One region of the Clostridium moutaii genome, then DNA from elsewhere that is predicted to be linked to it. Evidence: riboswitches for the same ligand, from Rfam matches in the RefSeq annotation. Region 1 holds a riboswitch; each other region holds the start of a gene.
The links. Region 1 has a riboswitch for thiamine pyrophosphate ahead of tenA (thiaminase II). Riboswitches for the same ligand answer to the same signal wherever they lie in the genome.

Region 1 (8,292 bases):
ATACGGAGCTGGTAAAACTAAAAAAATTAGTAAAAGAAGTTGATATAAATGCCCTGGTTTTAATACAGAATTCTTATGAAGCCTACGGCAAGGGATTTGGTACAGCTTAATTAATTTAAGAGAACCTTGTTCATTATATGTGAAAAGGGATGCAGGGATAAAATAATTTTTATCCCTGCATCCCTTTTCTGACTTTATAATAAATTTTATCATCAAATATTCAAAAGGCTTTCTACTTTTGATTCATTAAATCCCACAAGATATTCACCATCTATAACTATGACGGGAACTGATCTATATCCTTTTTTCATTAGTTCCTTTCTCGCATCGGCATCTGTAGTGATATTATGCTCTGTAAAATCTATATTGTTTTTTGTAAAAAACTCTTTTGCACTGTGGCAGTACTGACAGGTGCTAGTTGTAAATATGTCTACCTTACTCATAAAAACCATCTCCTTGTAACATTTACCTTTCAAATTTATAATATCACATTGATGTGTATAATTCAATAATAGTTATTAAATAATACAGAATATATTCAATAACATGAAATACAGACTCAATTTTATTAAGCTAAATATGAATAAAATCATTAATTCTTACAAAATATATTAATGGAAAGGTGGGAATGAGATGGATTTAACAACAGAAGATATGATAAAAAATAAGCTTCTTGATGTACAGGAAAATGTAAGAGACTTTCAAGAGTACTCAAAGAAAATAGATAATAAAGAAATCAATGAAAAATTTAAACAATTTGCAAAGGGATCTGCATTGGAAGCACAGGAATTGGAAAAGTTGCTTAATAAATATGGCAAATAATCTAGTTTAAATTTTTATAGAGAGAATTTAATCTCTCTATTTTTTATTCAAAGCTGCACTCTCAGTTTCTTCAAAGTTGTGGATAAATACTTATATATCCTGATCTTTAAGTACAGCTTTATCACAGCACAGTTCACAATGACTATTTATTATAATCTAGAACATTCACATAAAAATCTTCCGCATTTACATCCTTTTTTAGAAGTCCCTGTTTTTTTAACCAATCTATATTGTTCTGCCATACTCTTTTATCCTGACTTAAAAAAGGCTCATCTTTTGATTCCATTTTAGGTAAAAGTATACTGAGGCTCTTTTCCTCAACAGCTTCTTTAAGTGGGAAACTGCCTTTCTGTTGATTGTCCATGAGTATCTTCAATGATTTATCTGGATTATTTTTTGTATATTCAAATCCCTTCTGGGCGGCTTTCATAAATTTTTTGATGGTTTCGGGTTTTTCCTTGAGAGTTTTATCACTGGTTACAAATACTTCTTCATAATAATTTGGCACTCCATATTTTGAAGGATCAAAATAATTTACAGGATGATTTTCATTTTGCATCATTAAAACCTCATGATTTATAAGGCCTCCCGTAGTTGCATCCACCTTTTTAGTTACCATGGATGATAAAAGATCAAATCCTACATCCACCATTTTAACAGTGTCCGGATTTCCCCCATCCTTTTTAACCATGGTCTTTACATATTCTGTATTCAATGGATTTCCCGAATAACCTACAGTCTTTCCCTGAAGATCTTTTGGAGAATTTATATTATTTCCCTTCAAAGCTATTATGACATTAAGTGGAGTATGCACTATTGCCCCAACTGATTTTACGGGTACTCCCTGGTTAGCCCTTGCGATTACAAGATCCGGCTGATAATAGATTCCAAGCGTTGCTTTTCCTGCAGCTGGAAGAGTCAGCGGGTCTGTAGGATCTGATGGAAATTTGATATTTACCTTAAGCCCTTCTTCCTTAAAATATCCCTTTTCAATAGCTGCATATATAAAAGTATGTATGGCATTTGGATACCAGTCAAGCACCAAATCCACATTCTCCAATTTGCCATTATCGCTTTGGGATGATTTACTGCCGCATCCCGTTAAACCAACCAGCATTAAAACTGATATCATAAAAGCTAAAATTTTTATTTTTTTCACACTTCATTCCTCCCTTTTACTATTTTATTTTCAAGCACACTTATAATTTTAACCATAACCAGTGCAACTGCAGACAATATTACAATAGGGGCAAAAACTCCGGCACCATCCAGTTGTGTCATCATTCTCTTGCTGAAATATCCAAGACCAGCCTGTGCTCCCAGCCATTCACTTATAGCTGCACCTACCACACTTAGCGGGACTGCTATCTTAAGAGCAGAAAAAAAATAAGGAAGTGCTGCTGAGAACTTCAATTTTATAAATATATCCTTTTTACTGGCACCATATGTAAATAGAAGTTCCTCCATATCCCTTCTTGTTGAACGAAGCCCATCATATACATTTATTGTTATGGGGAAAAAAGTTATGAGTATGGTTACCAGTACTTTACTCCATATTCCATATCCAAACCACAGCACAAATATAGGTGCAAGTGCAGTTATGGGCACTGTCTGAGTTACAATTACAATTGGATAAAGAGCTCTCTGCACCTTTTCACTAATATTCATGGCAGCAGCAAGGAGCACTCCAAATATTATGGATATTCCAAGTCCCTCAAAAGTTACAAGAAGAGTTGCCGGAAGGTGAACCAAAAATAGAATGTCTTTCAGTTCCCATATTTTTTTTACAATTGCCGTAGGAGAGGGAAGTATATACATGGCATCTATATATCTGGCAATTCCCTCCCAGGCTGCAAAAAATAACAGGCATATTATTATGGATGATCTGTATTTTTTCACAACCTTACCCCCTTTTTCAATTCACTTATAAGCTCTCCCTTTATTTCTAACATATCAGGGCTATCAAGCATACCTCTTGTCCTGGGATAACTTAAATCCACTTTTATTTCTTTAAATTTTCTTATGGGACTTCCATCTGTTATAAATATCTTTGTTGATAAAAAGAGGGCTTCTTCTACATCATGTGTTATGAACAACACCGTTTTATTTAAATTTGACCATTTATCTAAAAGCCACTCCTGCATGGAAAGTCTTGTTATTGCATCCAGCGCACTAAAAGGTTCATCTAAAAGAAGCATATCCGCTCCTGTAAGAAGAGTTCTTGTAAAAGAAACCCTCTGACGCATGCCTCCTGATAAATCCTTCGGGTATTTATTCTTGTATTTTTCAAGTCCAAAGGCCTTAAGTATTTTTTCAGCTTCATACCTTGCTTTTTTTAAATCCTCACCTTTGATTTCAAGAGGCAGTGAAGAATTTTGAAGTATAGTTCTCCAGGGTATTAAAAGGTCATTTTGAGGCATATATCCTATGTATCCTTTTTTCAAAGCATTAATATTTCTATTTTTTAAAAATATATCTCCCTCAAAAGGCCTTTCCAATTTGCAAATAAGTCTGAACACAGTGCTTTTGCCACATCCGCTGGGACCTACTATACTTATAAATTCACCTTTATTCACAGTAAAGCTCAAATTTTTTATTATGAAATCAGGATCTTCATCATATTTAAAACTTATATTTTTAAATTCCAGCACGATTACATCCCCTTTTTATATGCCATGTTCCAAAACATTCTCTCATATTCACTGGTATTTATAAAAATTTCCTTTAATTTTTTAAATTTCTTCTCCGATATGTCCTCAGTTAGATGATCAAGCAGATCAATTATCCACTCGGTTTCCCTTTCATAATCCTCTGATGCATATCCATTTATCCACTGTCCATAAAATTCATGCTGGGCGGCACCATCTATTTTGCTCAGTTTTTTTCCAATTAAGTAATAACTCCACATACAAGCTAGAAGTGAAGTAGTCAAATCCATTAAATCACCCATCTGAGACACTGACAACATATAATTTGTATATGAAATATTTTCAATGGAAGCTCTGGTATTCTCTATATCCTTTTTCCCAATGCCAAGTCTCTTCATATAAGTCCTATGTATATTCATTTCCCCATTTAATATATTATCCACCATTTTGGAAAAGCCCCTCATCGTACTCTCCTCATTGGATTTAACCACTCCAAGAGCATATATTTTTACATAATCCAAAAGATATATATAATCTTGAATCATATAGAATTTAAATTTATCTATCTCCAAACTTCCATCTGCTATCCCTTTTATGAAAGGATGCTGATAATAAGAATCCCATATGTCCTTTACACTGTCATACAATTTTATAGATGTCTTCATATAATCCCCCTTTTTCAATTCACAATTATTTTCATAAAAAAAGGTACAACCTTCTGAAGAGGTTTGTACCTTTACTCGCTAAATTACATGTGGCCTCTTCCTACGCTGGCATTAACCAGATCAGGTATAAATAGGGTCTAAGGATTTAATCCTTACTCTCAGCCGGTAGCACCAGCCCCCCCGGGATATATAAAAGTATTTAATTTTATATATTACATAAACACCAATTATATTACTACAATAATTGAAATTAATCAATATTTCTATTGCATTTCACTCCAGCGAATAAACTATATGACCTAGCTCACTTGCTTCTTCTTTATCATGAGTTACCAGTATAATTGTTCTTTTATTTTCCCTATAAAGTGATAAAAATTTCTTTATTATGTCACCTTTTAATCTATCATCCAGGCCTTTAAAAGGTTCATCCATTAAAAGCAAATCACTTTTGTAGGCAAAGGCCCTGGCAAGTGCAACTCTTCTCTTCATACCACCGCTTAATTCTCTTGGAAATTTACTCTTGCAATTTGACAATTCCACCATGCTTAAAAATTTATTTACAGTTAAATTCACCTCAATTTTACTCATTATTGACTTCAATACAAAGGCCACATTTTCGTACACTGTAAGATGTGAAATCAATCTATCTTCCTGAAAAATGTAAGATAGCCTGCTGCTCTCCAAATCCACCTGTCCACTATAATCTTTTTCAATTCCACTTATAATATTTAAAAGAGTGGTTTTGCCACAACCTGAGGGTCCAAGTACCACTGTGATTTTGTTTTTTAGAAAGTTCACATTTAAATTTGTAAATACAGGCACTCCCCCATAGGACTTATTTAAATTTCTAATCATAACTTCATATTTATCATCATTTTCCATGCAAGCTACCTTCCTCTATACTTACGCAATTTAAATTTTCATATTAGAAATTACTTTTTTACATCTAAATAATGTTTAAATATCTTTTCAAACATAAAACTCAGTATTACAACTACAATAGTCCATGCAAACAGCTCCTGAGTTTCAAGAGTTGTTTTAGAATTTAAAAGATTTAATCCTATGGAGTAATTAGGTGTACTCAATACTTCTGACGCAACTGAAACCTTCCAGCCAATTCCAAGGCACATGAGTATACCTGACACAATATAATTTTTTATGCTTGGAAGATATATATCTTTTAATAAATATTTTTTTTTAACCTTATATACATTTGCCATCTGAATTAACTTTTCATCCACAGACTTTATTCCCTGAATTACATTTGTGTATACTATTGGAAAACATATTAGGACAGCTGTAAAAATAACCACATAAGATGAAGTAAACCAAATTAAAGCTATAATAATTATGGACATAACAGGAGTTGCCTTCATTGTAATTATAAGAGGATCTAGAATTTCTTCTATAAATTTGTTGAGACCTGCAGCTACACCAAGCACAATGCCTACAATTACAGATATCAAAATTCCTGAAATTACCCTTATTATGCTGCTAAAAACACTTTTCCAAAAATAAGCTTCTTTCATTAAAACAAATAGTGTTTTTATTACCTCAAAAGGTGATGGTAAAAGAAGTGAATTATTTATAAAAATGGAGCAAAACTCCCATATAGACAACCAGAATATTAATATAAATAATTTTTTAATTACCTTTGGTTCCACTGTAATAGAAATTCTCATCCGGTATCTTTCCCCCAACAGATTTTGGATCACTTTCATATAAAACTTCATAAAATTTTTGAAGAATTTGTTTTCCATCTTTTGCACTTATAAATACTATATTACTGTTTGGTATGGCCATCTCTGCCACTTTAGCCTTCGGAATTATGCCATCTTTTTCCATTAGTTTTCCAGCCTCTGTCTTCTTTGAATTTACAAAATTCACGGATTCCTTGTATTTATTTAAAAAGTTATCTAAATCTTTTCCCCTTTTATCTATAAAAGACTTTCTAAATACGATAGTTCCCATAGCCAGCTTACTTTGTCCATTGGAAGCTTTATCCCATTCCTTGGTTAAATCTATAGGCACCTGCAAACTACTGTCTTTCATCTTAGTTGTAGTTACAAAAGGTTCCGGCAGTACTGCTAAGTCCACTTTCTTAGCCGCTACTGCTGCTGCCAGATCACTGTGATTCATTTTATAATCAATAATTACATCTTTTCCAGGTTCCAGACCATTTTTTCTCAATATGTAATTTAATATGAATTCCGGAGTGGCTCCCTTATCACTTGAATAAATGGTTTTCCCCTTTAAATCAGCTATACTTTTCACTGCATTGCCATTTTCTACAATGTATAAAACACCTAAAGTGTTTATCCCCACAAGTTTAATTGAACCCTTTGTCTTATTATATAAAATTGATGCTAAATTTGAAGGCACCGCTGCGCCGTCCAATTCTCCATTTATAAGCTTGGATGTTATCTGATCTGGTGAATCGTACAAAGTTATGCTGTAGTTCTCTTTATCCTCCATAAGTTTTGCCATGCCCATTCCAGTAGGTCCTTTCAAAGCCGCAATTTTAATTTTTTCTTTTTTAGTCTGGGATGCAGTATTATTAGAGCTATTAGAACATCCTACCGCAAACAAGGTTGATATTATAAGTACTAGTGCCATAATAAATATACCCATTTTCTTTTTCATAAAAAATCCCCCATTTAATAATTTAGTCATACGCATATAATACCGATTTCTATTCTATTATAACATTATTTTTTTAGATTTTAATTACATTAAAGTAATTTTATATATAATTCATTGGGAGAATTATGTTGACATAATAATAATATTATACTACAATAGGTTTATTAGCAATTCATGGCAGTGAATGCTAATAATACATGGTAATTTAAAATATTCTTAATTTCACATTTGCAAATTCATATCTCAAACTGATCTTTTATTTTTTATATAGGGCTCAGCAATAGTTATAAAATATTACCTTAAAAATTATATTCATGAATATAATATAATTTCTATTTAGCATATACACAATAATTAGACCTATTTGGCAAATAACATTCTTTTTAAAATAAGAATGTTTATTCAATATAAGAAATTTAATTAACATAAGGGAGGAATCAACATGAAAGCATTACTTTTAGCTGGGGGTAAAGGTACCAGATTAAGACCTCTAACAGATAAGTTACCAAAACCCATGGTTCCAATTATGGGAAAACCGCTTATAGAAAGAGTGATAGCAAAATTAAAAGAAGCCGGAGTTACTGAAGTAGTTCTAAGTACTTGTTATAAATCGCATTACATTGAAAATTATCTGGATAATGGTTCAAAATTAGGGATAAAAATAGATTATGTTTCTGAAGATATGCCTCTTGGCACAGGGGGTGCCATAAAAAACTCCGAGAAATTTTTTGATGATACTTTTATAGTTTTGAATTCTGATATAGTAGATGATATATCCTATAGAGACTTGGTGCAATATCACAAAAAAAAGGGAGCCGCGGTTTCCATAGCTATGACAAAAGTTAAAGATCCCTCTCAATATGGGGTCATAGAATTTGATGAAAATAACTATATAAATGCCTTTAAAGAAAAACCTAAGGAGGGAGAAACAAATTCGAAATGGATAAATGCCGGAGTTTACGTGTTCGAACCAGATGTTTTTAAGGAAATACCTAAAAACAAAATAGTTTCTGTAGAAAGAGACGTTTACCCTCTACTGCTTGAAAAAAATTATAAAATGGCAGCTTATGAATACAATGACTACTGGATTGACGTCGGAACCTTAAAGAAATATATACAAGCACATGTAGATATACTCCACAGCCGATGCAATAAGTTTAAAAAAGCTAATAATCTTTCGGATATAAAAAACATAATTTTTAAAAACAACAATGTAAAAATAAATCCCCATGCAAAAATAATAGGACCGGTGTTTATAGGGAACAATTCTATTATTGGAGCTGGTGCTCAAATAGGTCCTTATGCAGTTATAGGGGACAATTGTCATATAAATCAAATGAGTAACATAAGTAGAAGTATACTTTGGGATAGAGTAAAAATAAATGAAAATGCGAATATAACAAACTCAGTAATAGGCTCGAATTGCACTATAGATAAATATTGTAATCTGCTTAATACAGCCTATGTTTCAAATAATTATGATAACAATCTACTTGCTATATAAAAAACTAAAG
Region 2 (8,292 bases), on a different contig from region 1:
ATATATGATTTTTACTAGACTATTTATATATTTTTTTAAATAATATAATTTAAATCTAAAATAATTGTTAATTCACAGAAATTTGAAATAGTAGTTGTGAATAAATAAAAAATATGATACTATTTATTTAAGAATATTCTAAATAGTGTATGATGACTAACGGAGGTGACTTAAATTCAATCAAATATTTTTTATTACTTATTATAGAGTCTATCTAACTACTAAGGAGGAATACTATGAGTAAAAAAGATGCGTTAAATGAAAATCTCGAACGTGGTCTAGAAGAACGTCATATTCAGTTAATTGCCCTAGGCGGAGCAATTGGTGTAGGTTTATTTCTAGGATCTGCTACTGCTATTCAAACGGCTGGACCGGCAATTCTATTCGTTTATGTTATAGCTGGGTTTGCTATGTTTATCATAATGAGGGCCTTAGGTGAGCTGGCAACTTCCTATCCTGTTTCTGGATCCTTTAGTGCCTATGCCAACGAATTCATAGGACCATTGGCAGGTTACATGACTGGATGGACATACTGGTTCATGTGGGTGGTAACATGTATGGCCGAAATTACCGCGGTAGGTGTATATGTTAAATTCTGGATTCCAACCATGCCCCAGTGGATACCTGCTCTAGCAGCACTTGTTGTAATGACATGTGTAAATTTAATTGCAGTAAAAGCTTATGGTGAATTTGAATTCTGGTTTGCACTTATTAAAGTAGTTACAATTATTGCAATGATAGTATTGGGTCTACTTATGATTGTATTTGGTCTTGGTAATGGCGGAAAACCTATGGGGATTTCAAATTTATGGACACATGGCGGATTTTTCCCTAAAGGAGCATTTGGACCAGCACTGGCAGTAACAATGGTTATGTTTGCTTATTTGGGTACAGAGCTTATCGGTGTTACAGCAGGAGAAGCAAAGAATCCCGAGAAAACGATACCATCAGCTATCAATAAAGTATTCTGGAGAATATTGATATTTTATGTAGGAGCACTTTTTGTAATAATGTCACTTTATCCGTGGAATACCCTTGGTACAACTGGAAGTCCTTTTGTTTTAACTTTTAGTAAACTGGGTATATCAGCAGCAGCAGGTATAATAAACTTTGTAGTATTAACTGCGGCATTATCTTCTTGCAACAGCGGCATTTTTAGTACCGGACGTATGCTTTACAATCTTTCCCTGCAGGGAACAGCACCAAAAGTATTTGGAAAGCTGGGTAAAACTCATGTTCCAACTACTGGTATTATAGTTTCTGCATTTTTCCTTTTAATTGGGGTCGTCCTTAACTATTTAGCTCCTGGGAAGGTATTTACTTATGTAACAAGTGTCGCTACACTTGGTGCGATTTGGGTTTGGGGAATAATTTTAATAGCTCAGATGAAATTTAGAAAGAAACTTAATCCAGATCAGGTGAAAAAACTGCATTTTCCAATGTTTGGCTATCCTTATCTAAACTGGATTACCCTAGCATTTTTGGCTTTTGTCGTTGTAATGTTGGCTTTTAACAAAGATACTATGATTTCTCTTGTTGTAGGAGCTATCTGGTTCGTACTTTTATTTGCTTTTTACTTTATATTTGGTTTAAACAAGAAAAGTGCTGATTCTAAAGATCCAAATCCTGGGCAATCAGATTCTGGACAAGAAATTCTAGGAAAATAAAATTAATAGTAAAAGTTTTTTATAATTATTTTTTCTTATTATTAACAAATTTAATTTACAAATTTTTATTACTGTAGTACAATAAATTTAAAAATAGGATAGTTTGTGGGGGTGCTCTGTATAGCTGAGAAGAGATATTCTCTAACCCTTTGAACCTGATCCAGGTAAAACTGGCGTAGGGAAGCAATTTCACATAATTTTTGATTTTTATTAGGTGTATGCTTTTCCGCATACACCTTTTATATTTATCCGATGGCTACCATTGCTAACATCCACAGCTTTTTCAAAGCGGGAATGATAAGCAATGTTGAACCCTGGAATCACTTTATAAATATAAATCAGAGGTGTTTTAGATGAAAAAAGTATTGACAATTGCAGGCTCTGACAGCTCAGGCGGAGCCGGAATACAAGCCGATTTAAAAACCATGAGTGCCCTTGGTGTATACGGCATGAGTGTAATAACTGCTGTTACAGCACAAAATACAGTGGGAGTACAGAATGTACTTGATATAAGTCCTGAAATTGTAGAGGCTCAAATAAGATCTGTATTTGATGACATTAAAGTAGATGCAGTAAAAATTGGAATGGTTTCAAATAGCAAAACCATATCTGTAATAAAAAAGCTCCTAATAGAATATAAGGCTAAAAATATAGTACTGGATCCAGTAATGATATCAAAAAGTGGGTATTTCCTCCTAAAACCTGAAGCTGAAACAGCCATAAAAGATATGGTAAATATTGCAGATATAGTAACCCCGAATATACCGGAAGCGGAAGTTCTAACCGGATTAAAAATTAAAAGTGAAAGTGAAATGGAAGAGGCAGCTTTTAAAATAAAAGAATCAGGTGTAAAAAATGTATTTATAAAAGGAGGTCATAGATGTAATGACGCCAATGATATTTTACTCTACAATAATAAAATACTTACCCTGAAAGGCCACAGAATAAATACTAAAAACACACATGGAACTGGCTGCACTATATCTTCCGCCATAGCCTCCTATCTGGCTAAAAACTATACCATCGACAGAGCAGTAGAACTATCAAAGCAGTATATAACTAAGGCAATAGAAAATTCATTTCCCATAGGCAGTGGCGTTGGCCCTGTAGGACATTTTGTTGAAATTTATAAAAAAGCTGGTATACCTTTTCAATAAATATAAATTACAATTAATATATTAAAATTAAAGGAGGTTAAAAATTGAACAATTCAAATTTAGACAGAGTAGCAAAAACATTATCAGAGGTTAGAAATAAAATGCCTCTTGTCCATTGTATTACCAACTACGTTACCATAAACGACTGTGCAAATATTCTTTTATCTTATGGCGCTTCGCCTGCTATGTGTGAAGCCTATGATGAGGTTTTTGATTTTGTCAAATTATCATCTGCCTTATATGTAAATTTAGGGACTCTCAATAAAGAACAAGAAGAGGCTGCAATTTTAGCCAGTACTTCTGCAAAAATCCATAATATCCCTGTAGTGTTAGATCCTGTAGCTTGTGCTGCTATTCCAAAGAAAGTCCAAGTTATAAATAGGATACTCCAGGTTGGAAAAATTGATGTTATAAAAGGTAATATAGGAGAAATTAAATTTTTAGCAGGACAATCTTCCAAGGTAAAAGGTGTTGATTCTTTAGACACTGGAGAGGGAGCTTTAGAGTGCTGCATAGCCTTATCCCGTAAATATAATTGCATAGTTGCCGCCACTGGTAAAAAAGATTTCATAACAAATGGCGAAAATAGTGCCATAATTGAAAACGGAACAAAAATGTTAACTAAAGTTACCGGATCAGGCTGCATGGTAGGTGCTCTTTGTGGCGCTGCCTGTGGAGCTTCCGAAGATAAATTTACAGCTACTGTAAGTGCCATACTTTCAATGAATATAGCTGGAGAAGAAGCTTTTAAAATAGCCACTGCCCCTGGAAGCTTCAGAATTAAACTCATAGACTGCATATATGAATTAAGTGAGCAAAGATTAAAAGAAGGTGCAAAAATAACATGGAAATAGATTATAGTTTATATCTTGCTACAGACAGAAACCTATTAAAAGAAGATAACTTATCCAAGGCTGTAGAAGATGCAATTTTAGGTGGTGTTACTCTGGTACAGCTGAGAGAAAAAGACATTTCTTCAAAAGAATTTTACAATATTGCCTTGGAAATCAAGAAAGTCACCACTCATTATAAAATCCCTTTTATAATAAACGACAGATTAGATATAGCTCAAGCTGTAGATGCAGATGGTGTACATCTTGGTCAAAGTGATATTCCCCTAACTGCTGCCAGGAAAATATTAGGTAAAGATAAAATAATAGGTATATCTGCCGGCAATGTAGAAGAAGCTGTAGAGGCAGAAAAAAATAGTGCAGATTACATTGGAATAGGCACCATATTCTATACTGGAACTAAAAAAGACATAGATATTCCTATAGGTATAGAAGGGCTCCGTAAAATATACAATAGTATAACCATACCTGCCGTTGCCATAGGAGGTATTAATGAACATAACTTCAAAGACATATTGTCCACAGGAGTCGACGGCATTTGTGTAATATCCGCCATTTTAGGAAAAAGCAATATAAAAGCTGCTGCCCAAAGTCTCAGGCAATATTAACTAAAAAATACTAAATACTGAGTAAATTATATCCTGTCTTATAATTTGCTCGGTATTTTTTATATTTAATTATTATCCTTCCTCTAGATTTATCAGTTTACAAATTTATCACGGTAAATTATAATATTTATTGTAATTATAATTTTAATGGGAGGTAATAAAATGAAAAAAAGGTTAGGTGTTTTAGCCCTTGTGGCTTTTCTAGTGGGAACAATGCTTTCAGGATGTGGACAAACTCAGCAGACTGATAAATCCTGGGATGATATAAAATCAAAAGGTGAGTTTGTAGTAGGTCTGGATGACAGCTTTCCTCCAATGGGATTTAGGGATTCCAAAGGACAAATTGTAGGATTTGACATAGATATGGCCAAGGCAGCAGCAAAGAAAATGGGGGTGAAGGTGGTCTTTAAACCCGTAGAATGGGACGGTATTATTCTCAGTTTAAAAAACAAAGACATAGATGTTATATGGAATGGTCTAACTATAACAAATGACAGGAAAAAACAGATATCCTTTTCAAAAGTATATCTTCAAAATAAGCAAATAATTGTGGTAAAAAATGACTCCAACATAAAAAACAAGAAAGATTTATCAGGTAAAACTGTAGGGCTTCAACTGGGAAGCAGCAGTGAGACTGCATTGAAGTCAGATACTGCCACTTCTAAATCCTTAAAAGAGGTCAGGAAATATTCAAATAATACTGAAGCCCTACTGGATTTGAATCAAGGTCGTATAGATGCTGTTGTAGTGGACGAAGTTGTCGGGAGGTACTATTTACAGAAAAAACCTGGATTATATAAAATACTTGATGACAATTTTGGAAAGGAAGATTATGGTGTTGGCATTAGAAAAACTGACACAACCTTTGAAAACAAGTTGAATGAAGCACTGGATTCTATGAAAAAAGATGGAACCGCAGATAAAATATCCCAGAAGTGGTTTGATAAGGATATAATTGCAAAATAATTGGTTAGGATGTGATTTAATTGGTTGATCTTATGGATATTACAGGATTTATATTAAAGGGAAGTTTAATAACTGCAGAATTATTTTTTATAACTGCTATATTCTCAGTACCTCTTGGATGCATAGTAGCAGTAGGAAAAACATCTAAGATCAAACCATTAAGAGCTTTACTGAGTTTATACACCTGGATCTTCAGGGGAACTCCTCTGCTTTTACAGTTATTTTTTGCTTACTTTGGTCTTCCTGTAATTGGAATAAGATTATCCCCTTTAGCTGCTGCCAGCATTGCTTTTACTATAAATTACGCTGCATATTTGGCGGAAATATTTAGAGCCGGCATTGAATCCATAAATAAGGGTCAATACGAAGCTTCCAAGGTTTTAGGAATGAATTATTATCAGACTATGACAAAAATAATAATTCCACAAACTGCTAGAAATGTACTTCCTCCTGTATGTAATGAAAGTATAAATTTAATAAAGGATTCTGCTTTAGTTGCAACCATTGGAGTGGGTGATCTTTTAAGAGCAGCAAAGGAAGTGGTAACTCGTGATTTTACCATTACTCCCTTTATAATAGCTGCTGTAATATATCTGGTTATAACTTCAATTTTAGTCATCGCTTTTAGACATCTTGAAAAAAAATATTCAATTGATTAAATTTTTATAATGAAAAGCACGCTCTTATCTATTACTAACAGGGCGTGCTTTATCCTTTTCTTCATGCCCATCTTTATTTTCAAGACATTCTTGTAAACATTCTTCTATTATCTCCATTGTTATTTTAAATTCATTAATATCCTTCATCCATACCCCCTCCACTAAAAATCACTTGATATCTTATATTGAATATAATATTACAAATTTTAAAAAGAGTTACTATAATTTTTTTGCGGCTATCTCAGCTATTTTAATTATAACCTGTACTGCCTTCTCCATGGCAAACACTGGTATATATTCAAATTTACCGTGGAAATTATGTCCTCCTGTAAATATATTAGGAGTTGGAAGTCCCATAAATGAAAGCCTAGCCCCATCAGTGCCCCCTCTAATTGGTACAATCTTAGGTTCTACTTCAACTTCTTTCATGGCCTGAAAAGCTATATCAACTGTATATTTTGCAGATTCAATCTTTTCTTTCATATTTTTATATTGTTCTGATATATGAACCTTCATGACATCTTTATTATACTTTTTATTAATTTCATTTGCATATTTTTCTACCAATTTTTTTCTTCTATCAAATTTTTCTTGGTTGAAATCTCTTATAATGTAATTAAGTGTGGTTTTATCCACATCACCTTTCATTGAAACAAGATGATAAAATCCATCATAACCTGATGTAGCTGCTGGTATTTCATCCTTAGGAAGCATGTTTATAAATTCACCGGCTATAAGCATTGAATTTATCATTTTACCTTTTGCTTCACCTGGGTGTACATTTCTCCCTGAAACCGTTATTTTTGCAGAAGCCGCATTAAAATTCTCAAATTCTAATTCTCCAATGGAGCCTCCATCTATAGTATAGGCAAATTCAGCATTAAACTTTTTCACATCAAAATGATCTGGACCTCTCCCTATTTCCTCGTCTGGAGTAAATCCTATTTTTATATCTCCATGCTTTATTTCCGGGTGCTCTATTAAATATTCTACAGCAGTCATTATTTCTGCAATACCAGCTTTATCATCTGCACCAAGCAAAGTTGTTCCATCCGTAGTTATCAGTGTCTTGCCTTTATAAGATTTTATTTCTGGAAAGTCTTTAACACTTAAAACTATATTTTCCTTCTTATTTAGGATTACATCCTCACCATTATAATTTTCTATTATCTGAGGATTTACATCTCTTCCTGAAGTTTCCGGACTGGTATCCATATGAGCTATAAATCCAATTGCAGGGACTGATTTTTCAATATTGCCAGGTAGAGTAGCCATGACATAACCATTCTCATCCAGGGACACATCTTTCATTTTAAATCTTAATAACTCCTTTGACAGCTGACCTGCCAGTTTTAGTTGTTTTGAAGTACTTGGAACAGTATTGGATTCCTCATCAGAACTAGTATCGAACTTTACATATCTTAATAATTTGCCAACAACATTTTCCATATAAATTCCTCCCATGCAATAAAATATTTATTTATTGGTCTTCTATGAAATTATATCACCATTATATAAAAACCACAATTTACAACATTAAAGCTTTACATAAAATTATATTAATAATTATACTGTACTATATGCCCACTTTATCTAACTTTTAAACTTCCAATGTATTATCACTGTAAAATAGATATAAATATTTATTTTTAACCCTTTTACCTGTTAGTTTTTCCAATGCCCGTGCATAATAATAAATTTGAATCCTATATTTTTCTTTTATCTTTTCTACACTTTCAACATAATCCGTTTTATAATCCACAAGCACTAATTCATTTTTTTCCTGAAAATAACAATCTATTATTCCCTGGACCAATACCTTTTCACTTCCATAGATCTCCTGTGGTAATTCTTTATATATTTCACTACTGTCAATTTCCATATAAAATGGAACTTCTCTGTATAAATTCTTGGCCACTTTCATTCCTGCTCCAAGAGGAGAATTAAAAAATTTTAATATTTTCTGTATGGATACAGATTTGGCCTCTTCACCAGTTATAAATTCTCTCAGCACTAATTTATATATTTGTTCTTCTATTTCAGAATAGGAGTTAACTTTTTTAATATCAATATGCTGCATTACCAAATGCATAATTGTTCCTCTCTCCGCTGCGGTAAAACCTTTTTTTTCTTTTAAAAAAAGTGGTTTTTTCAAATATACAGGTTCTATAAACTCCACACTATTTTCTCTGTCAATTAATTTAAATCTTCTCTTCAATTCTGATACTGAAAACTTAGCAGGTATTTTAGAAGCTTCGCCATACTTGTATTTCCAGCCAAGCCTTTTATGGACTTCATTTTCATATCTTCTCTCACTACAGTTCAGATCTAAATTTTTAATCCACTCCATTATATCCTCACAAGTTTTTTCTTTAGATATACCT
Region 3 (8,292 bases), on a different contig from region 1:
CCTATGAATAGCATAATATATCCGTATGGAAATTTACCTTTTATTCCCTTGGATGATGCATTATTTTTTAACGTCTCAACATAAATAGCCCGGGAAGTATTGGTCAGATATCCTATTTTATATTTCTTTCCCACTTCAACATCTGAAATAAAAGAGAAGATAAGCTGTTTATCTCCTATATAAACATATTCATGAATATCTTTTCTCACATTTTCTATTCTACTTACATTGCCAGTAATATAACAAAGCTCTCCTTTTATAAGCTTGGGGATATCTAAAAAATATGATCCCAGAACTCCAATAGTAATTATCATTATTATTATAACCCAAATACTTTTCCCTAAAATTTTCAAAACCTTTATCCTGCTTTTTCTACTGCTTTTGGGTTCATAGAATTCATATTTAGGGGGTCTATAATTTTTATTTACATTAAATATAATATTAGGGAAAAATGCTATAATACCTCCAACCAGTAACCCAAAAGCTATTTCAATTACAAAAGATATAACCTGAAAAATATACATCTTCTAACCACCTTGTTTTGACTATCACATATGTATTTTACTAAAATTATAAAAGAGAGTTTGTCCAAAAACAGTTATATAATCAATGCTTTTTTTATACATTCTCAAATATGGATTATTCTGCTTATATTGAAGCAATATGACTTATGCTTATAGTATATCCTGCCAGCACCACTATTTTCAAAGACTAATTTATTCCAATTATTAATTACAAAAAAACAGCCAGCAGGTTTTTCCCCGTTGGCCGTAAAAATAAAAATCAGTTTTAAATTCAAGTCTTTTATCAGCTTTTATTTTTAAGTCCTACCTTATGATATGATTTTCCCTTCAGGACTTATTATAAAAAATTCACCGAATTTAGTAATTCTCCATATTTTTATGATATGATTGTATTATCTTACTATAAAAGGAGATGATGTAAATGTTCAAAAAAGTATTTTCCTGTATACTGATATCAATTTTTCTGGCATGCTCAAGCGGAGCTGTGGCGAATGTAAAAGCCAGTACTTTAGCTGCACCTGATAAAACTGAATTTACAGTGAGCATTGATGGAAGTAGTATCCCATCAAAATATGTACAACCTTATCAGGATTCAAACTCAGTAGTTATGGTTTCCCTCAATGTGTTGTCTTTAAAATTAAATTCAAAACTGCAGATAAAAGGTGACAGTGCTGTATTAACTACTCCTGATTATACTGTAAAGCTTGAAAGCACTAATAAAAAAGTATCTGTAAACAACAAAAATATTAACTTATCCACAGCACCTGTGATTAAAAATAATTATGTTTTTGTACCCCTTGAATTCTTTAGTCAGGTGTTTGACAAAACCATAAACTGGGACAGCAGCACCAAAACAGTTAAAATATCCACTCCTTTAAAAAACACATTGAATCAAGGAGGATATTCCTACACTTCACAAAAATTAGATACCTATTTAAATACACTGCAGAACACGGATAATTTTCATGGAAGCGTACTTGTAGCCCAAAACGGAAAGATACTTCTGGACAAAGGTTACGGCAAATCGGATTTCGAGCAAAACATACAGAATGCACCGGACACCACATTTCCAATAGGTTCCATGACCAAACAGTTCACAGCCATGGCAATAATGCAGCTGGTGGAAAAGGGATTGATAAATGTAAATGATCCACTCTCCAAATATATTCCCGATTTTCCAAATGGAAATATCATAACAATAGAAAATCTTCTCACCCACAGTTCCGGAATTGTAAACTGCACCAATCTCCCTGAATTCTGGAGCATGAGTCAGGACTCTTTAAAAGATATAAACAAGGTAATAGATCTATTTAAAAATAAGCCCCTGGAATTTAAACCGGGAACCAATTTCAGCTACAGCAATTCGGGATACATTCTTTTAGGATATATAGTTACAAAGACAAGTGGAATGAGTTATGAAGATTATCTTGAAAAAAACATCTTCCAGCCGCTCAACATGAAAAATACGGGATTGAGCTACAAGGGCACTGAAAAAATATATTCTTCTACAGGTTACAGCGGTTATCTGGACGTCTATCCTGTAAGCGACGAAGCAACACTGAATGGATCCTACGGTGCAGGATGCCTGTATTCCAGTACAGAAGACCTTTATAAATGGGACAGGGCTCTTTATACTGAAAAGCTGGTAAAGAAATCCACTCTGGAAAATATATTTTCAAATCATATAGCCATGACACCCTCCGGCCCCTACTACGGTTACGGCTGGATGCTCGCAAGTGGAAAATACGGAAAGGAAATATACCACGGTGGAAATACAGTTGGATTTACAAGCAATATAGCCAGGTATCCGGACAAGGATCTCACTATAATTATTCTCAGCAATATAGGTTATTACAATATAAATCCTCTAAATGATACTCTGGCAGATATAGCCCTTGGCGGAAGCTATGAACTTCCAAAGGCAAAGCAGATAGTTAATGTGGACAGCAAAACCCTTGATAAATATGTGGGTAATTATAAGCTTCAGGGAAATCTCGGAAATGTCTCCATAACAACTGATGGAAAAAATCTCTATTTTGAACAGAACAGCAGCGGTGAAAAATATGAATTGTTTCCTCAGTCACAAAATGAATTTTTTCTGAGAATAGCGGATGTAAGTCTCAAATTCAACATTGACAGTAAAAATGCAGTTACAGGACTTGAATTATACCAGCTGGGATTTGATGTACACGCTGACAGATCGGAATAAGAAGGGACAAACAGGGGTCTGACCCCCTTACAGAAAATGTAAGTGGGCCAGACCCTAACTTGTCCTCTAAAGCAATTTCAAAATATCTTCTTTCATCTTCAAAAGTTTCTGTGAAAACAGCCTGTTTTCTCTGTCGTCCCTGTTAAAATCCACTGCTATCTCTTTTTTCACCCTCCCTGGTTTTGAAGAGAGTACATATATTCTGTCTGAAAGCACAATGGCCTCCTCAATGTCATGAGTTACAAAGAGTATACTCCTGCCAAGCTTCTCCCTCATGCTTAAAATCCATTTCTGCATCTTTCCTCTGGTTATGGAATCAAGCGCGCCAAAGGGCTCATCTAAAAGCATCACTTCCCTGGAAGAGAGAAAAGTTCTCAAAAAACTGGCCCTCTGTCTCATTCCACCTGAAAGCTCATAAGGATATTTATTTTCATAGCCGCCCAGCCCAAATATGTGAATGTATCTTTTTGCATCTTTTCTCGACTGTTTCTTATCCCTTCCCTTTATGTCAAGGGGCAGCACCACATTTGAAAGTACAGTCTTCCAGGGCAGGAGTAAATCCTTCTGCTGCATGTACCCTATATCATCCTTTACAAAAACCCTGCCTGTGTCTTCATGTATGAATCCCGTTATTATGTTGAAAAGTGTACTTTTTCCACAACCGCTGGGTCCAAGGATGGAGACAAATTCTCCTTTTTCAAGATACAGGGATATATCTTGAAGTATTGTTTTGTCTTCAAACCTCTTGCACACATTTTCAAGTTCAATCATTACTTCATCACTGTTATTTTGGCAGGAATTCGTTTGTGAATGCATCACTTGTATTTAACTCCTTTTTTATAAGACCTTTGTCCTTTAAAAATTTGGCATAACGCTGCCATACTTCGGATTTCATAACTCCCCATCTAGGTGCATCCGCCACATACTGCTTAGCCATATATTGTTGACTTTGCACAGCAAGATTTTTGTCTATCTCAGGTGCATATTTCAAAAGTATATCTGCACTTTCCTCAGGGTGCTTTATAGAGTATTCATATCCTTTTGCAGTAGCTGCCAGGAATTTTTTTACCTTTTCGGGATTTTTGCTTATAATCTTGTCACTGCTTATAAGAATAGGTGTATAGTAGTCAAGAGCCGGATCCAGATCTTTAACAGGTATATAATCCAAATCTTCACCTTTCAACTTTGCCTGAATTCCAGTCCATCCTTCAAAAATCCATGCAAAATCTATATTCTTTTTTGTAGCTGCAAAGAAATCGTCATTTCCAATATTCACTATTTTAACCTTGCTGAAGTCCCCTCCGTCTTTCTCCATGACAGCTTTAAGTACTGCTTCTTCAGAAGGCGATCCCCAGCCTCCGTATACTTTTCCTTCAAAATCCTTGGGAGTTTTTATGTTCTTGCTTTTAGGTGCGGCAAAACCTGACGTATTGTGCTGAATTATAGTGGCAATAGCCTTTACAGGAAGAGGATTGTCACTTGTAAGTGCATAGGTGACATCCTCCTGATAACTGACTCCGAAATCACCTTTCCCAGCTGCTATGAGATTTGTGACGCTTCCCTCGGAAGGCTGAACTATTTTGACATCCAGTCCTTCATCCTTATAATATCCTTTATTCAAGGCCACATACAATCCAGTATGATTTGTATTCGGAGTCCAGTCCAATATTACAGTTGTCTTGTCTAAGGAATTTGATGTTTCCTTTTTATCATTTGTCCCGCATCCGTCCAATGCCAGTACGATTGTAAAAATAGCCAGTATTAAAAATATAAATCTGCTTTTTTTCATTATTATCCCCTCTTATTTCCAATGTATTATTTTTTTGCCTATAAAGTCTATCATATAGATTATTGCAATGCTCACTGCAACAATAACCAGAATTGAGGCAAATACCTTGTCCAGCTGATAGGCGTTTTTGGCCCTCACCATGTATACACCTATTCCGCTGTCTCCCCCCAGCCATTCACCTATAATTGCAGCCATTATCATGTAAGTTGCGGCAATCTTCAAACCTGAAAAAAAGTTGACCAGAGCATAGGGAAGTTTTAGATGGTAAAATATCTGTAATTTTGATGCCTTCATATTATGGAACAGATTTATGTAGTCCATGTCTATTTTTTCAAGACCATCTACAAGGCTTACAACTATGGGAAAAAAGCATACCGTTATTACAACTATTATCTTGGGAAGTGCTCCAAATCCGAACCATATTATAAAAAGCGGTGCTATGGCTATAGTGGGAACTGTCTGGGATATTAATAAAATAGGATAAAGTGATTTTTTGACCACATGAAAACTGTCCATTATTATAGCCAGTACAAAAGAAAATACTATGGATATGAAAAATCCTATAAAGGATTCATAAAGCGTGGTTTCCGTATTTTCCATTATATTTTTAAAGTCCGAAGCAAGAGTCTTTATAATATCCCATGGAGAAGGAAGAATATAAGGCTGTATATACTGAAAGCTCACTATTATCTGCCATAAAACCACAACTGCTGCTATGGTAACTACCGGGTATATCTTATCTTGAATATTTTCTGATTTTTTCATTTTAAACACCTTAAATTCATAATTTAAATCTGTTAAAATTGCTGGATATTTTGTCTTTAACCTCTTCATATTGAGTCCCTTTTATACTGGAGATCTTTTTTACAATATTTTCAACTTCACAGGGGTATCCATACTCTTTATTCACCCATTCAAGAGAAGTGGGTCCGTCTGTTTCGGTCAATATTCTATCCATGGGAAGAATCTTCACTATTTCATCTGTAAGCCTGGAATACCCTATATCAACACTTATGGTAAAATAGCATCCCAATTTTAAAAGTTCTTTAAGAGTATCCACCTTTCCGCTGTACCAGTGAATTATAGGTGTTCTCAATTTATAACTTCTTATATATTCCAGTATTTTTTCTTCCGCTCCCTTGGTGTGAATATTTACTATCTTGTCATAGTATTTTGCCCTGTCCAGAAAGTATTCAAATACCCTGCCCATTTTGGGATATTTTTCACTCTCCAAAACCCAATAATAATCAAGACCTATCTCTCCTATGGCCCTGCACTCCTTGACATAACCGTCAAAGCCATCAAGATCACCGCAATTTTTATATGCTTCCCAGGGGTGTATTCCAAAACAGGGTATTATATTTTCATTTTCTGCACTTATCTTTTTTGTGAAAATATAACTTTTCAGATCCATGGAACATCCCAAAGTCACGATATCATCTTTTTCTATGATATCAAGTGCTTTTTTTAAGTTCTTGCCATAAAAATCCATGTGATTGTGAGCATCAACAAACATCTAAATTATCCCCCTATAAAACTTTGACAAAAAATAAAAGCACTATTTATAAATAGTGCTTCAGGATACGAATTGTAAAGCGGTTTCCCTACGTCGGAGTTACCCGAATCAGGTTCAAAGGGTTAAAGCTTTCACTTTTCTCAGCCGTCACGGCACCCCTGACACTACAGACAATATTAGATTTATTACATTATTATATTATCACTTATTTATAAATATGTAAATATTTTATGTACACATTCACAATTTATTTATCCAATTTGTCAATTGCATCATGTTTTAGTATATAATCGGAATATCCAAGCTGATTTAACACATCCTCCTCATCCTTCTTAAGGCTGCTGTTTTCAGGTATCCTTTTTCCGGTCTTGACATTGTAGTACACATCATCCTGGGAGGAATAATAATAATTTTTATCTATAAAAGAACCATTTCTAAATATAATCCTCTGACTATTGGGATTGAAAAGATCTTTCCCAAACATATCTTTTCCGGGAAGATCAAATAAATTACATACTGTAAGGTATATGTCCATTTCACCCCCATAGGTATTATTCACACCTTTTACCGATTCATCGGGAAAATGTATGAGAAGAGGCACTTTCTGAAGTTTTTCCCAGTTCACATCAGAAGTAGAACTCATATTTAAAAATTTGAACAGCTGCTGCTCTTTGTCCTTAGGTATTGCATAATGGTCACCATAAAGCATTACAACTGAATTTTTCAGTGTTCCATTTTCATCAAGTTTATCCAAAAACATTCCCAGCTGCTCATCTGTATAATGTATGGCCTGCAGATAATTTCCAATAAGACTTCCTTTTAAATTTCCCACATCAAAATTACCATATTTATCCACAGCATCGTAGGGGAAATGACTTGTGAGTGTTATTAAGAAAGCATAATAGGGTGATTTCATATTGTTCAATTTTACAAGTGACTGATTTAAAAAAGATTTATCACTTAATCCCAGCCCTATGGATTCATCTTGCCTATAACTTTTTTCACCGTAAAAATCATCAAATCCAAAGCGTTTGTACATTATATCCCTGTTCCAGAAATTTTCCCTAAAGCCATGAAATGCTGCTGTACTGTAGCCATTGTTTTTGAAGTTTTCAGGCATTGCCTGGAATTTATTTCCTGAATATAGAAAATAAACTGCTCCCGCAGGAGCTGGATACATGGAATTATTGGTCATGAACTCTGCATCGGAAGTACCTCCTGCAGCTACCTGATAGTAAAAATTATCAAAATACTCGGATCTCTTCACCCACCTGTTTAAATTTGGAGTTATCTCCTGTCCATTTATGGAAGCATTTATTACAAATTCCTGAAGAGCTTCCACCTGTATCATTATCAAATTTTTTCCCTTTACAGATCCCTTTAAGTTTTTATTATCCGATTTGTTTTTATCCATAAAATCATCTATGGTATCAACTTTTTCTTTAGAAATAGGTGCCAATTTAGTTATATTGGCAGAAATTGAATTGTAAATATCCAGACAGTGGTAATTTAAAATACCTAGTTTTCTGGTTATGTATACCTTATTGTACATTGTACTCAAAAGTCGTGGCTGCTCCTTGGACAGATTATAAAAGCTTTTAAAATCCGTCAATACCCCCAAAAAAAGAAGTACTACAAGCACTGATATCCTGTAACTTATGGAAATATCAGTTTTTCTGCTTCTAACACACTTATTTATAAACGGCACTATAAATATAACATCAAAAAAGTACAGAAAGTCTTTAAAATTCATCAAATCTGCCACACTGGATTTTACTGCACCCAATTGAAATCCGCTTATAAGTACAGGCAGGGATATAATATCCTTAAAATATCTAAAATAAATCAAATCGCTTACTATAAAAGAACTGATTATGATGTTCAATATATAGAGCATTTTTGAACGTACTTTTGTTTTAAAAATAAAGGATATGGAAACAATAATAATTACCGAGGCAATAGTTGGAATAAAAAGTGATTCAGTTTTTATATATCCTGTTTCCAAATGCCTGCCATATACTAATATTTTAAAAGTTACACATATTATAAAAAAGATTACATCTAAAAAATTCAGCAAAAATAAATTTACCCTATTCATATTAAATATCCTCGATTATCCAAATTCATATAACACTAAAATTATAAAACTAATCCACAAAATTGTAAAACAATATGTGAACAATAATGAAAGATTTTTTTATACCTATTTACATAGATGCCATAGTGTAGCATAATATATTTGTTATGGAAAGGT
Region 4 (8,292 bases), on a different contig from region 1:
TGTTTTTATACCAAATGGGGAATACACCAAACTCTGTGTGGTGGAGCGGCATGGAAAAACTGATCATGTAGCTGTGGCCCCATTAAAGGGATTTGGAATAAAAAATGGAGCAATCGCAACTACAGTATCTCATGATTCCCATAATATTATAGCTGCGGGTGATAATGATGAAGATATTATGATCGCGGTGAATTATTTAAGGAAATTGCAGGGAGGATATGTCATTGCCTCCGATGGAAAAGTAATTGAAAGCCTTCCTCTTCCTATTGGAGGGTTGATTAGCAATTTATCAAGCAGTGCAGTGCAGAAAAAGACAAAAACAATGATTGGCATTGCCAGAGAAATGGGAGTAAATCAGGGAATTGATCCTTTTATCACACTGTCTTTCATGGCACTTCCCGTTATTCCAAAAATTCGTCTTACAGATAAAGGGTTGCTTGATGTGGAGAAAATTCAATTGATAAGACAAGGTTAACCTTTGGACTTGTATTTTAAAGCTTTATATTTTTAATAATATTTTTAATTTACATTATAAATATTATGTAAATTAAAAATAAATATAAACCAAAAAGCCTACCAAATAAAATCATTATAAAAGAACCCTGAATAATAATCCAAGGTTTTACAAACGGAATAATACTTTATAATAGAGATATTAAATTTTATTTTTTATATATTGTATGCAGTTATAAAGCTAAAGTTACAAATTAAATATAGAAATGTTTTGGAGGAGATATTATGATATTTAATGCCTTATATAATCCATATAAAACAACAAGACAGGCCTCTTATGGGAAAAATGGAATGGTAGCCACATCTCAGTCTTTTGCAGCAGAAGCCGGATTCGAGATTTTAAAAAATGGAGGAAATGCAGTAGATGCTGCCATTGCTACAGCAGCTGCTTTAACGGTATGCGAGCCAACTTCCAATGGAATTGGAGGAGATGCTTTTGCAATAGTGTACCATAATGGAAAACTTTACGGATTAAATTCCAGCGGACCATCTCCAAAAGGTATATCCATAGATATTTTAAAAAATAGAGGATATAAGGAAATGCCGAGGTTCGGCTGGGCTCCTGTAAATGTTCCGGGGATTCCTGCTGCCTGGTCAGAACTTTGGAAAAACTTTGGAAAACTTTCCTTTGAAAAGCTTTTAGAACCTGCTGTAAGATATGCAGAAGGTGGGTATCCCGTCACACCTACTGTAGGATGTCTTTGGGAAAAATCATATAGGGAGTTTAAACAAAATTTAAAGGACAATGAATTTAAATATTGGTTTCAAACTTTTGCACCTAAGGGAAGAGCACCTAAAATAGGAGAAATAGTAACTTTAAAGGATCATGCAAGAACATTAAAGATCATAGCTGAAACTGTGGGAGAAGCCTTTTACAGGGGAGAACTGGCTGAAAAGATAGACAAGTTTTCAAGGGACACCGGTGGGTACATAAGAAAAGAAGATTTGGAAAAATACCGGCCTCAGTGGGTAAAGCCCATAAGCATTAATTACAGGGGATACGACGTATATGAAATACCTCCTAATGGTCAGGGTATAACTGTTTTAATGGCATTGAACATATTAAAAGGATTTGAATTTAGAGAAAGAGACTCTGAAGACAGGTATCATAGGCAGATGGAAGCAGTAAAATTGGCTTTTGAAGATTCTTTAAAATATGTTACCGATGCGGAAAAGATGAAAATCAATATAAAGGATTTATTATCGGAATCTTATGCAGAAGAAAGGCGAAAGAAAATAGGAGAAACTGCTTTTATGCCCGAAGTGGATAAAAGTATGAAGGGAGGTACCGTTTATCTTGCTACTGCAGATGGTGAGGGAAACATGGTATCTTATATACAGAGCAATTACATGGGGTTTGGTTCAGGATTAGTTGTGCCAGGAACAGGTATCGCCCTACACAATAGGGGAAATAATTTTTCATTTAATCCTGAACATATAAATGCCCTGGAGCCTGAAAAGAGGCCTTATCATACCATAATTCCCGGATTTTTAATGAAAGATAATAATCCAGTGGGTCCCTTTGGAGTTATGGGAGCATTTATGCAGCCTCAGGGGCATGTTCAGGTATTGATGAATTCTATTGATTTTGGACTAAATCCTCAGGCGGCATTGGATGCACCCAGGTGGCTCTGGACTTATGGAAAGGATATAAGCCTTGAACAGCAGTTTCCTTCTTATCTGGCAGCAGATCTATATACAAGGGGGCATAATGTAAATTATGATATTGATACCGGTGTATTTGGAAGAGGGCAGATAATATGGAAAAATGAAAATGGAGTTTTGGTTGGTGGAACAGATTGGAGAGGTGATGGTACTGTATATTCCTGGTAGGAATAATATCAGCAGCTGTGTCATATATTGAAAAGTATATACTATATAATGTAAACACAAGAGCCTACTATAATTAATCATAAAATTTAAAGTAGACTCTTATATTTTAAAAGGATTATTTATGCTTGTGCAGAAAGCATAAACAACTTCACTTTGGCCATGAGAATCTACAAAGTTCATTCCCTGATAGTAGGTATACTTATGTCTTTAATAATTTTTATTTTAGCATGTGCTTTAGATTTAGTTTTCATGAATAACAAGTTCTAGAACATCTGGGCGTGAATAATGGCCTGTTCCATCAAATTCCATACGGCTAAGTGGAACCTGCTCCATATCGATGTCTACATAAATAATTTCTTCCTTATCCCATACAGGTTCTGTGACGTAATGTCCAAATGGATCGACAATGCAGCTACCGCCAGTAAGAACACCGTCTGGTAATTTTGCTATTTCATCCGGACAATGGAAGATATCAGGATACATATCTTTTGTCACATATTGATTGACATTAATTACATAACAGTGTCCTTCTATTGCTATGTGACGTATTGTGGTTTGCCATTCTTCATTGTTGTTTGTGTTAGGTGCAAGATAAAGTGTAACTCCTTTCATATAAAGAGCTACACGTGCCAAAGGCATATAGTTTTCCCAACAGATCAAACTACCCATATTTCCCCAGGGAGTATCAATGATAGGAAAGGCACCTTCATTACCGTCACCCCAGATGAAGCGCTCTGCACCGGTTGGTTTTAATTTACGATGCTTGCCGACAAGCTTTCCTTCCGGTGAGAAAAACAGATTAGTACAATAAAGGGTACAATTATTGATATCTCTTTCTGTGATACCAAGACTGACATAGGCATGTACCTGACCGGCTGCTTTGGCGATGCGGTCTGTATCAGCACTTGGTACAATGACAGAATTGTCGTAATAAACTTTCCAGTCTTTTCTACCCTCCTCGGTACGACTGCCTACGGTAAAGCCAAAGGTTATTCCATATGGATAGCAAGGAACAAAAGATTCCGGAAAGACAATCAGATTGGCACCTTGCTTTCCGGCTTCAAGAATTTCCTGAACAACTTTATCAATGGTTGCATCCTTATTAAACAGAACAGGTGCTGCCTGTATAAGAGCAACTTTACAATCTTTTTCTAATTGTTTCATAATAATACCTCCTATTTTTTAATAATTATAGCATATAAACTAAAGGATTACACTGCTTCTGTGCCTCTTATAAGTGATTTTGTTATAGATTAACAAGATATTCATACTGCTTTTATTTGGTAATGAAATTCTTAACTTTTGAATCAAGCTAAAATTTCTCAATCTAATGCTCAAGTTTAGTATGTATAATTCTTCTAAGTTAATATAAACTTGACAAATATAGAATATTATTTCATAATTTATATAAAATAATAAAGTATTTATAAAATTAAATATTATATCTATTGCAGGGGTGCTTAAATGCTGAGATGAAAAAAATTCGATCCCTTTGAACCTGATCCAGTTAATACTAGCGAAGGAAGCAATTATTAAATAACTTCTTTACATTTTTTGTGTAGAAGTTTGTGAAGCTAATTTTATTGAGCATGTATGCAATAGATATATTGTATGCATGCTTTTATTATTTAAAATTTTAATTTATAAGGATAAGGAGAGGTATAAGATGAATTATACAACACAGATGGATGCAGCTAGAAAAGGTATAGTAACAAAAGAAATGAAAACAGTAGCTGAAAAAGAAAATATGGATATAGAAAAATTGATGAAATTAGTTGCAAGGGGAAAGGTGGTTATACCAGCTAATAAGAACCATAAGAATTTGAACGCTGAAGGTGTAGGTAAAGGATTAAAAACCAAAATAAATGTAAATCTTGGAATTTCTAAAGACTGTAATAATATAGAAGAAGAAATTAAAAAGGTAAAACTTGCTATTGATATGAAGGCTGAAGCAATAATGGATTTAAGCTGTTTTGGTAAAACTCAAGAATTTAGAAAGAAAATAGTTGATATATATTTTGGTATGATTGGAACAGTTCCTATGTATGATGCTGTTGGATTTTATGACAAAGAATTAAAGGATTTGACTGCAGAAGATTTGTTAAATGTTGTAGAAACTCATGCGAAAGATGGTGTAGACTTTATGACTATCCATGCAGGTATAAATAGGGAAACAGCAAACATCTTCAAGAGAAATCCAAGACTGACTAACTTGGTATCAAGAGGTGGAACTCTGCTTTTTGCGTGGATGCAGTTAAATAATAAAGAAAATCCATTCTATCAGCATTTTGATAAAGTACTAGATATATGTGAAAAGTATGATGTAACTATAAGCTTAGGAGATGCATGTCGTTCAGGTTCAATTTGCGATTCTACAGATGCAAGTCAAATTAAAGAGTTAATGACTTTGGGAGAACTTGCAAAAAAAGCATGGGATAGAAATGTACAGGTTATGATAGAAGGTCCAGGGCATATGGCACTAAATGAAATACAAACTAATATGATGCTTGAAAAGAAACTATGCTATGATGCTCCATTTTATGTACTTGGACCTATAGTTACGGATGTAGCACCAGGTTATGATCATATTACAAGCGCTATAGGAGGAGCTATTGCAGCATCTAGTGGAGCAGATTTTTTGTGCTATGTAACACCAGCAGAACATTTAAGACTACCTGATTTAGATGATGTAAAAGAAGGAATAATTGCCACTAAAATAGCTGCTCATGCAGCTGATATTGCAAAGGGAATTAAAAATGCAAGGAAATGGGATAATGAAATGAGTAAAGCAAGGAGAAATCTTGACTGGAATAAAATGTTTGATATTGCTATAGATCCTGAAAAAGCAAAAAAATATAGAGAAAGTTCAAAACCTGAGGATGAAAAAACCTGTACTATGTGTGGAAAAATGTGTGCAGTTAGAAATATGAATAAAATAATGAATGGGAAGAACATAAACATTCTAAGAGATGATGATTAGATGATTGATATTGATAAATTTAAAGAAGAATATGGAGAATACTGTCTAATTTAATAATGAAAGTGTAAAGAATTTTGGGACTGTAATTAAATTTGTGTAAATTCAAATTTGATTACAGTCTTTTTAAATGCACAAATGGTAATAATATCCATAGATATACTCTAGAAGCAATGAACCTCAATCAAAAATTCTTATGTCAACAACATGAAAACTCCGATCCTATTTGTAATTATTATTGCACATATTAATAAAGTATTTATGAAATTGAAGGTTATCAGTTAACTCAGGGTGGAAGGAGGTTGCTAACATATTAAACTGTCTTACGGCCACAATGTTTTCATTAACTTTACATAATACATGTACATCATCATTCACTTTAGTTATATAAGGAGCCCTGATAAATACCAATGGTATTTTTTCGGTGCAAACTTCATTTATTTTTTTTTGTATTAAAAAGCTATTGATTTGACTTCCGTAAGCATTTCTTTTAACAGTTATATCCATTACCTGCATATGCCTTACCACATCATTTTCAATATTTTTTGCAAGAAGTATCATTCCGGCACAGGTTCCCCATACAGGAAAACCATTTATTATTTTTTCTTTGAGTTTATCAAGAAGACCTGTTTTCTTTAGTAATTTACCAATAGTTGTACTTTCCCCGCCTGGAAGAATAATTCCATCCAAATTCTCCAGTTCTTCAGGTTTTCTTACTTCAATCGTTTCACAATCAAGGTCTTTTAAATGATTAATATGCTCTATTACTCCACCTTGAAGTGCAAGTACACCTATTCTCATTTTACCAGCCTCTTTCTTCAAATCTGTTAGTTAATTCACTGCAGTTTATACCAACCATTGGTTCTCCAAGATTTTCTGATACTTCAGCAATAATTTTAGGATCATTATAGTATGTTGTTGCCATAACTATTGCTTTAGCTCTCTTTTCTGGATCTCCTGACTTAAATATCCCAGAACCAACAAACACTCCTTCAGCTCCTAGCTTCATCATAAGTGCTGCATCAGCAGGTGTAGCTACTCCTCCTGCAGCAAAGTTAACTACTGGAAGCTTTCCGTTTTCCCAAACAAACTCTATTAGATTAAAAGGAGCTCCAAATTCCTTAGCTATAGTCATTAACTCATCTTTTGGTGAATTTTTAACTCTTCTTATATCATCCATTATGCATCTCATATGAGTAACAGCTTGAACTACATCTCCAGTACCAGCTTCTCCTTTAGTTCTTATCATAGCTGCTCCTTCACCGATTCTTCTTAAAGCTTCACCTAAGTTTCTTGCACCACATACAAAAGGAACATTAAAGCTTGTTTTGTCTACGTGATATTTATTATCAGCAGGAGTTAGAACTTCGCTTTCATCTATAAAATCAATTCCAATAGTCTCTAGTATTTCAGCTTCAACAAAATGTCCTATTCTGACCTTTGCCATAACCGGAATAGATACTGCTGCTTTTATCTCTTTTATCATCTTCGGATCAGACATTCTTGAAACTCCACCCTCTTTTCTTATATCTGCAGGTACTCTTTCAAGTGCCATAACTGCACAGGCTCCTGCTTTTTCAGCAATTATAGCCTGTTCAACATTTACTACATCCATAATTACTCCGCCTTTAAGCATCTGCGCCAAGTTTTTATTTAATTCATATTTTGACATAAATACAACTCCTCATTTATTAATTTTTTTAAATGATTATATCATGTACATTACAAAGTTCAAATGTAACGATACAATCATTTAAAAATGCCCCTCATCTCGGATAGATTTTTAACCATTATTTTTTCCATTAATTCTATTAGATTGAATAAGTTTAAGGCTTAATCTCGTTAAACTTAGATTTAGTAAAAAAAGATGTTCAATCTGAACATCTTTTTTGATGTATTTATTAATTTTAATGGGAAATGTCGCGAAGCAGTAGAGTTTTATGCAGAAGTTTTTGAAACAGAAAAGCAGTAAATTATGTCATTTTGAGATACTCCAGCTGATTCAGAATTTACTATTCCGAATGAAGCAAAAAATTTAGTTACTACTAAAATTATGACGGCATGACAGAAAAAATTATTATCTTTAAAGTGACTAACTAAAAACAATAAACTATATTTATAGGGTTTAAGTAGTATAATTGAAAGACAGAAATTACTACAGAATTATATCCTATAGTAATTTCTGATCCATGGACTTTATTAAGAATGTTGCCTATTGAATTCTTCCTTAATTGCAGTAAGCTTGTTTTTATCTGTCAGCAGAGTGAGCCCTGTGAGAGCCAGTGCTTTAATTCCAATTAACAGAGCTTCATCACCTTGTTTTGATATTGCCGCCTCACGAAATTCAGGAGTATGTCCTACTAGTTTGTCATCACCGATTTTTATATGGGGGTGAATAGTCGGAACAACATGGCTTACATTACCTGCATCCGTGGAACCAAGGCCTTCAGGTATTTTATTATCCAAATTAATTCCAAGTAATTTAAGATTGTCTGCAAATACTTCATCAAATTTACTATTTAGTAGGAAATTATCTATTTCATTTTGAAAAAAGCTTATGTTGACTTTAGAACCGGTGATTAAAGCTGCACCTTTGGCAATATTTATAATCTTTTTTGTGACCTCATCACAAGTACTTCTTTCAGCAGCGCGTATAAAGAATTTGGCCTTAGCATAATCGGGAACAATATTTGGCGCATATCCTCCATCAGTTATAATGCCATGTATTCTCACATCACTTGTGACATGCTGTCTTAAGGCGTTTATTCCATTGAATAATTGAATCACTCCATCCAGCGCATTTATACCTTTTTCGGGACAAGCTGCTGCGTGAGCTGCTTTCCCTATAAACTCAAATTGAATGGGATCGTTGGCCAAAGACTTAACTGTTTTATAATTATTATTTCCAGGATGGATCATCATGCATGCATCTACACCATCAAATAAATTATGCTTTACAAAGCTTGCCT

Region 2: it holds a riboswitch for thiamine pyrophosphate, as region 1 does, so the genes downstream of both, thiD (bifunctional hydroxymethylpyrimidine kinase/phosphomethylpyrimidine kinase) here and tenA (thiaminase II) in region 1, are expected to answer to the same signal.
Region 3: it holds a riboswitch for thiamine pyrophosphate, as region 1 does, so the genes downstream of both, AB8U03_RS01635 (TatD family hydrolase) here and tenA (thiaminase II) in region 1, are expected to answer to the same signal.
Region 4: it holds a riboswitch for thiamine pyrophosphate, as region 1 does, so the genes downstream of both, thiC (phosphomethylpyrimidine synthase ThiC) here and tenA (thiaminase II) in region 1, are expected to answer to the same signal.

Annotation. Positions count from the first base shown of each region.
Region 1 is NZ_JBGEWD010000009.1:73,172-81,463, forward strand. It holds gene AB8U03_RS10590 (YitT family protein) at 1-110, shown strand, start outside; gene AB8U03_RS10595 (glutaredoxin family protein) at 213-443, opposite strand; gene AB8U03_RS10600 (hypothetical protein) at 634-822, shown strand; gene AB8U03_RS10605 (ABC transporter substrate-binding protein) at 965-1,981, opposite strand; gene AB8U03_RS10610 (ABC transporter permease) at 1,978-2,721, opposite strand; gene AB8U03_RS10615 (ABC transporter ATP-binding protein) at 2,718-3,473, opposite strand; gene tenA (thiaminase II) at 3,476-4,135, opposite strand; TPP riboswitch at 4,216-4,327, opposite strand; gene AB8U03_RS10625 (ABC transporter ATP-binding protein) at 4,409-5,017, opposite strand; gene AB8U03_RS10630 (ABC transporter permease) at 5,068-5,817, opposite strand; gene AB8U03_RS10635 (ABC transporter substrate-binding protein) at 5,780-6,778, opposite strand; gene AB8U03_RS10640 (sugar phosphate nucleotidyltransferase) at 7,221-8,282, shown strand.
Region 2 is NZ_JBGEWD010000007.1:49,756-58,047, forward strand. It holds gene AB8U03_RS08745 (amino acid permease) at 237-1,667, shown strand; TPP riboswitch at 1,765-1,867, shown strand; gene thiD (bifunctional hydroxymethylpyrimidine kinase/phosphomethylpyrimidine kinase) at 2,021-2,824, shown strand; gene thiM (hydroxyethylthiazole kinase) at 2,869-3,678, shown strand; gene thiE (thiamine phosphate synthase) at 3,669-4,283, shown strand; gene AB8U03_RS08765 (amino acid ABC transporter substrate-binding protein) at 4,446-5,249, shown strand; gene AB8U03_RS08770 (amino acid ABC transporter permease) at 5,270-5,908, shown strand; gene AB8U03_RS08775 (hypothetical protein) at 5,933-6,055, opposite strand; gene pepT (peptidase T) at 6,128-7,357, opposite strand; gene addA (helicase-exonuclease AddAB subunit AddA) at 7,509-8,292, opposite strand, start outside.
Region 3 is NZ_JBGEWD010000001.1:300,529-308,820, forward strand. It holds gene AB8U03_RS01610 (hypothetical protein) at 1-524, opposite strand, end outside; gene AB8U03_RS01615 (serine hydrolase) at 946-2,733, shown strand; gene AB8U03_RS01620 (ABC transporter ATP-binding protein) at 2,800-3,549, opposite strand; gene AB8U03_RS01625 (ABC transporter substrate-binding protein) at 3,518-4,522, opposite strand; gene AB8U03_RS01630 (ABC transporter permease) at 4,535-5,287, opposite strand; gene AB8U03_RS01635 (TatD family hydrolase) at 5,304-6,038, opposite strand; TPP riboswitch at 6,106-6,208, opposite strand; gene AB8U03_RS01640 (LTA synthase family protein) at 6,286-8,136, opposite strand.
Region 4 is NZ_JBGEWD010000005.1:21,248-29,539, forward strand. It holds gene ade (adenine deaminase) at 1-475, shown strand, start outside; gene ggt (gamma-glutamyltransferase) at 739-2,346, shown strand; gene AB8U03_RS06655 (carbon-nitrogen hydrolase family protein) at 2,587-3,510, opposite strand; TPP riboswitch at 3,789-3,888, shown strand; gene thiC (phosphomethylpyrimidine synthase ThiC) at 4,013-5,326, shown strand; gene pdxT (pyridoxal 5'-phosphate synthase glutaminase subunit PdxT) at 5,546-6,124, opposite strand; gene pdxS (pyridoxal 5'-phosphate synthase lyase subunit PdxS) at 6,126-6,995, opposite strand; gene AB8U03_RS06675 (M20 family metallopeptidase) at 7,523-8,292, opposite strand, start outside.